DNA from 2 places in the Mesorhizobium sp. M1050 genome. Region 1 is predicted to be linked to the other one. Evidence: predicted binding sites of a transcription regulator. Region 1 holds the regulator's gene; the other holds the start of a gene.

Region 1 (3,691 bases):
CGACTGCAAGGCCGAAACTGCGCTATGCGCCGGAGCGGGTGCGGCTTTCGGCACGCAATATCCCGGCGGACATGACCGCCGGTTCCCTAATCACTGGATATGCCAAGCTGTTGCCGCCGACCGGGCCGGTGCGGCCGGACAGCTACGACTTCTCCTTCGACAGCTATTTCGCCGGCATCGGCGGCAGCGGTTTCTTTCTCGGCAATCCAAAACTTGTCGTCACCGAGGACGATAGCATGCCGCTGGCGGCCCGGCTTTCCTCGGGGATCGAAAAAGCCCGTGAAGCCATTGCCGATCACATCAGGGGCAGCGTCGGTGGCGCCGAAGGCGAGATCGCCGCGGCGCTGATCGTCGGCGTTCGCGCCGGCATTCCCGATGACGTGAACGAGGCGATGCGGCGTACCGGCATCTATCACATCATCTCCATTTCCGGACTGCACATGGCGCTGGTCGCTGGCACCATCATGGGTTTGCTGCGTGGCGCCTTCGCTCTGTTTCCGAATTTTTCCGCGCGTCGCCCGGTCAAGAAGTATGCTGCGGCCGCCGCACTGTTCTCGATCGCCGCCTATCTTGTCATCTCAGGCGTCGTCGTTGCCGCCGAGCGCAGTTTCATCATGCTGGCGGTGATGCTGATTGCCGTTCTGTTTGATCGGGCTGCGCTGACGATGCGCAATCTGGCGATCTCGGCGATCGCCGTCATCATGGTGTCGCCGCATGAAGTGGTCGGCCCGAGTTTTCAAATGTCGTTTGCCGCGACGGCCGCGCTGGTCGGCGCCTATGCCGGCTGGGCGGATCATCGTGCGGGGAAAGCGAGGCCACCGCCGCCAAAGCGATCCTTGCCCGGCTTCCTGACGCGAAAATTCCTGCTGGCGGCAGGCGGCCTTGCCATGACATCCATCATCGCCGGCAGCGCCACGGCGCTGTTTGCCATCTGGCATTTTCAGCGTGTGTCGCCGCTCAGCCTATTCGCCAACCTGGCCATCATGCCTATCGTAACAGTCGTGATGTTCCTGGCTGTCGCCAGCGCGCTGCTGATGCCATTCGGGTTTGACTGGCCGGCCCTCTATCTGATGGGCAAAGGCCTGACGGTGATGATCGCGATGTCCGGATGGATTTCCGAGCGTTCGCCAGTCGACGCAATCGGTTTGATTTCGCAGCAATCCGTCGTGCTGGTGACGATTGCCTTGGTCATCGCGACGATGGCGACCACATGGTTGCGGCTCGCAGCGCTTCCCTTCGCGCTTGCCGGCCTGTTGACCGTCTCGGATACGCGCGTACCTGACGTGCTGGTCTCGGAGGATGCAAGGCTGGTGGCGCTGCCGATTGGCGGCGGCGAACTCGCGGTCAGCCGGGCCAGGCCGAACGAATTCACCGTCGACAACTGGAAGCGTGCGCTGACATCCGAAAGCATTATCGCGCCGGAGGTGTTCGACGAAGGCGACGGGCAATTCGACGTCGAGGATGCGGCTGAAATGCCGCCGGGAGCGCCATTCTATTGCACATCAGGCGTTTGTCTCGCCAGGCATCCGTCCGGAGCTATCATTGCCTATGTCGAGGACCGAAAGGACACCTGGAAAGCCTGCGGCTTCGCCGACCTGATCGTCATCAACGACGCGACGGCCTATGACGCTTGTCACAACCCGCTGGTTCTCGTCATCACCAAACGGCAACTGGCTCGCAATGGCAGTGCTGCCGTCTTCTTCGATCGCCAGTCGGCGACCACGCCGGCAACGGTCAGCTTTGCGGTGGGTAGGCCCTACCGGCCTTGGCACGTGCAACGTAAGTTTTCGCGTGAGGCGAGGGGCCTGCCGCCCTTCAAGAGACCGGACAAGCCCGTCGTTAAACCGCAGCTGCCTCAGTAACGGCGGATCAGGCCGACAAGCTTGCCCTGCACCTTGACCCGGTCTGGTCCGAAAATCCGCGTCTCATAGGCCGGATTGGCGGCTTCGAGAGCAATCGAGGCACCCTTGCGGCGGAACCGCTTCAGCGTCGCTTCCTCTTCATCCACCAGCGCCACGATGATCTCGCCAGGGCTCGCCGTATCGGCGTTGCGGATGATGACGGTGTCGCCGTCGAAGATGCCGGCCTCGATCATCGAGTCGCCCTTGACCTCCAGCGCATAGTGCTCGCCTCCCATGATCATGTCCGGCGGCACCGAGATCGAATGGGTCTGGTGCTGGATGGCATCGATCGGCACACCGGCGGCGATGCGCCCCATCACAGGGATCGACACGGCGGAGACCACGTCGTCGTCATTGCCGGCTGAAGGCATCCGCGAAGACGTCGGCTTGATCTGCCGGCCAAGGCCGCCCTGGCCGACGCTGGCCTGACCAAGACTGCCCTGGATGACGCTTGGCGAGAATTTTTTTGCGGCGTTGAGGCCGGGCGCGATCGAATCCGGCAGCCGCAGCACTTCCAACGCGCGTGCCCGGTTGGGCAGCCGGCGAATGAAGCCGCGCTCTTCCAGTGCCGTGATCAAACGATGAATCCCGGATTTGGAGGCAAGGTCGAGCGCCTCCTTCATCTCGTCGAAGGATGGCGGAATGCCGCTTTCCTTCAGGCGTTCATGAATGAACATCAGCAGTTCGTGTTGCTTGCGTGTCAGCATGGCGGCCCCCAGGGTACCTAAAAACCAGAATCAGAAAACAAACCCAGAACAAACACTATATGTTCCAGTTGTGTTCTGCAACCGTTTAAAGTTTAATGAATCTGTTAAGGCCGCTGAAATTATTTGGCGCGCGCCAGCGCGCTTGGGTGATCACGGCATGCCGTCACAAGGCGCTTTCCGGCATTGAAATTGTTATGGTTAATGGGCTGCCGCCCATCGTTGGCCCAAGCTTTGGCATGAGCTGCCCATGGATCCGCGACGGGGCATTTCCAGCCTTCCATGCGTTCGTCTGCCGTGAACGAAACGAAGCCAAAATGCCAACCTTGGTTAATTTGTTGATGCCAGTGTTGGCCAGCAGCGGCAACCGGATTTGTGCACTGGAAATTCGTCCCTCCATCATCCGACCAAGAGGCAACGATGCGACAACAGTTGGGACGACTGCGTCAGGTCACGGCCTCCTTGACGGCGAAACGCTGGTCCTTCCATGCATCCGTTCGCAGAATGTCTTCCAGCACCTCGACCGCCAGCCACACGTCCTTGTAGCCGACATAGAGCGGCGTAAATCCGAAACGGATGGTTGACGGCGCGCGGAAGTCACCGATCACTCCGCGCTCGATCAGCGCCCGCATGATTTGATAGCCATGATCGTGAACGAACGACACCTGGCTGCCGCGCCTGGTCGCGTCGCGGGTGCTCTCCAGCGTGAGGCCATAGGCGCCGCACTTCGCTTCGACGAGCTGGATGAACAGTTCGGTCAGCGCGACGCTTTTCTTTCGCAATGCCGCCACGTCGACGTCGTTCCAGATTGCGAGCGCACCTTTGAGCGCCCGCATCGACAGGACCGGCTGCGTGCCGCACAGAAAGCGGCGGATACCGGTGCCGGCAACATAGCCTCGTTCGAAGGCAAAGGGCCGTGCATGCCCCCACCAGCCGCTGAGCGGCTGGCTGATCGCGCCGTGGTGGCGTTGCGCGGCATAGATGAAGGCCGGCGCGCCTGGACCGCCGTTGAGGTACTTGTAGGTGCAGCCGACAGCGAAATCGGCTTTTGCATGATCGAGCTCGACTGGCAGAGCGCCAGCGGTG
Region 2 (3,691 bases), on a different contig from region 1:
GACCGGGCTTTGCTCTACCACTATCATGGTGCGGGCACGGCCCGGCGGGAGGGTCAGAAATGCCGAATTTCGACAGTCTGTTCAACGCCTTCGTGACCATTCTCGTGACCATCGATCCGCCTGGACTGGCACCGCTGTTCCTCGCCGTGACACGCGGCATGAACCGCGAGGAGCGCCAGCAGGTTTCCGTCCGCGCCTCGATCATCGGCTTCCTGGTGATGGCGCTGTTTGCGGTTGCCGGCGCCTCCATCCTGTCGGTGTTCGGCATCACGCTGCCGGCCTTCCGGGTCGCCGGCGGTTTTCTGCTGTTCTTCATCGCTTTCGAAATGGTGTTCGAGCGACGGCAGGACCGCAAGGAGAAGATCGGCGACGTCGCCATCACCAAGGACATGATCCACAACATCGCCGCCTTCCCGCTGGCGATCCCGTTGATCGCCGGCCCAGGCGCGATTTCAGCGACCGTGCTGCTCTCCGGTTCCTTTCAGGGATTTGCCGCGCAGGCTGCCCTGGTCGGCATAATCTTCGTCTGCCTCGCCATCACCTACCTTGTGTTCGTGCTGTCGGAGCGCATCGACCGCATCCTCGGCCAGACCGGGCGTTCGATCCTCACCCGCCTGCTTGGCGTCATCCTGGCGGCGCTTGCCGTCCAGTTCGTCGCCGACGGCATCAAGGCGTTGATGGCTGGCTGAGCGGCGTCCCTGCTTCCCTACTGCCTACTCACGCCCGTATCGATCACTTCGAAGTCGTGTGTGATCGTAGCGGTCTTGGCCAACATAGCGGAGGCCGAGCAGTATTTCTCGATCGAAAGATCGATCGCCCGCTTGACCTTGTCGGTGGAAAGAGCCCGACCCTTGACCACGAAATGCATATGGATGCGGGTGAAAACCCTCGGCTCGGTTTCGGCTCGGTCGGCGTCAAGTTCGACGATGCAATCCTCGACCGCTTCCCGGCCCTTCTCGAGAATATGGACGACATCATAGGCCGAACAGCCGCCGGTCCCGATCAGCACCAGTTCCATCGGGCTCGGGCCCGGCGTCCTGCCTTCCGGCCCGGGCGCGGTTCCGAGTACGACCTTGTGGCCGCTACCGGACTCGCCGACGAAGGTGCGCTCCTCGACCCATTTTACGCGTGCTTTCACCTGACATTTCCTTCCACTCGAGTTCATCCGCCTCAAGAATTAAATCGGATCACGGCCGGCTCGCGCGACGCCAAAGACGACGTCGTGCATGACCCTGCCCGGCAACAGGGTGAAAATGCCGGCGCCAATCAACGCGAAAACGTAAAGTGAAATCATGACCTTGCGATGCTTGGCGACGCGCTGATTATGGGCGTGCCACACGGCCAGCGGCACGGTGACCAGCACCAGGATCGACAGGAAATGGATAGGACCGAAAGGGCCGATGAGGCGGATCTGATGAATCCAGAAACTCGAGACCGCGATGACCAGCATCAGCACGGCCCAGACATAGCCCGCGATGCGGTGGCGCGGGGTTCCCTTCGGCAGCACCAGCTGCGTGGCCCCTATCGCCAATGCGGCGAAGGCCGCAAAGGCATGCCAGGGTATAGGAGATGGCGCGGCAAGCAGCGGGTCCAGCGACATTGCCCCTCTCCGGCGGTTGCCCCTCTATTGTATGTCTTCAGAACGGAATTTCGTCATCCAGTTCGCGCGACGAACCGCCACCGCTCTTGGCACCGCCGCCACCGCGATTGAAGCCTTCGCTGGGGCTGGACTGGCCGAAATCGGAACCACGGCTGCTGCCACCACCGGCATAGCCGCCGACCTGTCCGCCCTCACCCTGCCCGCGTGCGTCGAGCATCTGCAGCTCACCACGGAACTTCTGTAGCACGACTTCCGTCGTGTACTTGTCGGCGCCGGTCTGGTCCTGCCATTTGCGCGTCTGCAGCTGGCCCTCGACGTAAACCTTCATGCCCTTCTTCAGATACTGCTCCGCCACCTTGGCGATGCCCTCATTGAAGATGACGACGTTGTGCCACTCGGTTTTTTCCTTGCGCTCGCCGGAATTCTTGTCGCGCCAGCTTTCCGACGTCGCGATGCGGATGTTGACGACCGGTTCGCCCGAATTCAGCCGGCGGATTTCAGGGTCCGCACCGAGATTGCCGACCAGAATGACCTTGTTGACGCTACCCGCCATGATATTTCTCCGCTTATCCAAAACCAATTTTTGTCGCAGCACCTTACAGGCTGCCGACGTCAGCCGCCTGCTAAGGCTGGCTTTTCCCACAACGTTTTTTGTTCTCTTTTCGTTCTATTGTATGTACGACGTTCTGTCAATGTTTGTCAGCAAGACGTAGTGTCCCAGTCCGAGATTTTCCATGAAATCGGGAATGGACCGGACGATCAAATGAAGTTCGTGGCACATGAGGAACCAGCAGCGCGAGCAATGGCGAGCAGGTGTGGAAACGCGTATGCAATGTATCAGCCAGCAACGGTGCATCGCAACTCTGCATATTCGAACAATGGGTCGAACCCACGGTCGGTGCCCCAACGCACTGGCATCCCGTGGAGGAAGTGCTGACCGTCATCGCCGGCAGGGCCGAGATGTGGATCGACGATGAGCACCGCGTCCTGACACCGGGCCAGTCTTTGGTTGTTCCCGCAAACAGGAAACATGGGTTCAAGAACGTCGGCACCGGAACGCTTCATATTCACGCCGTGCTCGCATCGCCGATCTTCGAGGCGACGTTTGATGGGCCTGTTGGGGCAGTGAGGCGCTGGCTTCCGGCAGTCTCGTGAAAACAGCACTTGCCAAATCAATAAGTGTATACTTATGCTTTGGCCATGATCGAAGCAGAGATTTTCCGGGCCCTGGCCGACCCGACGCGCCGAGCCGTCTTTGAGCGGCTCGGCTCTGGCGAAATGACGGTATCGGAATTGCGCACCGGCATGACGGTGTCGCAACCGGCGGTATCGCAGCATCTGGCGGTGCTGCGCGGCGCCGGCCTGGTGGTCGAGCGCCGCGCGGGCCGCAACGCCTATTACCGCGCCGACCCGCAAGGGCTAGCCCCCTTGCTCTCCTGGATCGAACGCTACCGGACCTTCTGGCCGGAACGCATCGAAAGACTGAAGGCGGTTTTGAAGGACATGGACCAATGAAAAACGTTCGATCGATGAAGGCCGATAGCCATCGCGAGATCTCTCCCGATGCGATCGAATTCGAGTATGACCTTGCCGAGCCGCCGGAAAAGGTATGGCGGGCTCTGACCGTGCCGGAGTTGCTCGCCGCCTGGATGATGCCGAACGATATCAGACCGCAGACCGGCAATCGTTTTGCCTTCGCCGGGCCGGACGCAGCGATCGAATGCGAAATTCTCGACGCCGAGCCGGAGAAGCTGCTGCGCTATTCCTGGCGGGAGCAGCCAGGCGACGCCGCGCGACAGGATAGCCTCGACAGCGCATTGGACAGCATTGTCACCTTCACACTTGCCCCTACAGTTTCCGGCGGCACCCATCTGCGCATTGTCCATGACGGCTTCGCCCGCAAGGCAATGCCCGCGGTCGCCATGGCGGGCGCCAACTGCCGGCTTTCACTCGACGCAACCGATTCACGCAAGCCAATCGCCGCAAACACGCCTCGCCTCTTGTTGCGTGCAGCCTGAACAGGGACAATGGAGAGAAGATCATGAGCGGTGTTGCCAGTCTGGTGCCGATGGTCATCGAGCAATCGAGCCG

What was found. The regulator LexA, encoded in region 1, represses DNA repair genes until DNA is damaged. The targets are predictions, from matches to a motif close to TGTTCNNNNTGTGTTCNG.
Region 2: the regulator LexA is predicted to act here: its motif matches at 2,253-2,270, upstream of NKH57_RS11825 (single-stranded DNA-binding protein).

The regions. Positions count from the first base shown of each region.
Region 1 is NZ_JAMYMV010000065.1:24,369-28,059, reverse strand. It holds gene NKH57_RS26840 (ComEC/Rec2 family competence protein) at 1-1,862, shown strand, start outside; gene lexA (transcriptional repressor LexA) at 1,856-2,608, opposite strand; gene kynU (kynureninase) at 3,052-3,691, opposite strand, start outside.
Region 2 is NZ_JAMYMV010000015.1:83,700-87,390, forward strand. It holds gene NKH57_RS11810 (MarC family protein) at 60-689, shown strand; gene NKH57_RS11815 (OsmC family protein) at 707-1,138, opposite strand; gene NKH57_RS11820 (DUF2306 domain-containing protein) at 1,178-1,600, opposite strand; gene NKH57_RS11825 (single-stranded DNA-binding protein) at 1,638-2,153, opposite strand; gene NKH57_RS11830 (cupin domain-containing protein) at 2,531-2,755, shown strand; gene NKH57_RS11835 (ArsR/SmtB family transcription factor) at 2,801-3,115, shown strand; gene NKH57_RS11840 (SRPBCC family protein) at 3,112-3,618, shown strand; gene NKH57_RS11845 (ATP-dependent Clp protease proteolytic subunit) at 3,642-3,691, shown strand, end outside.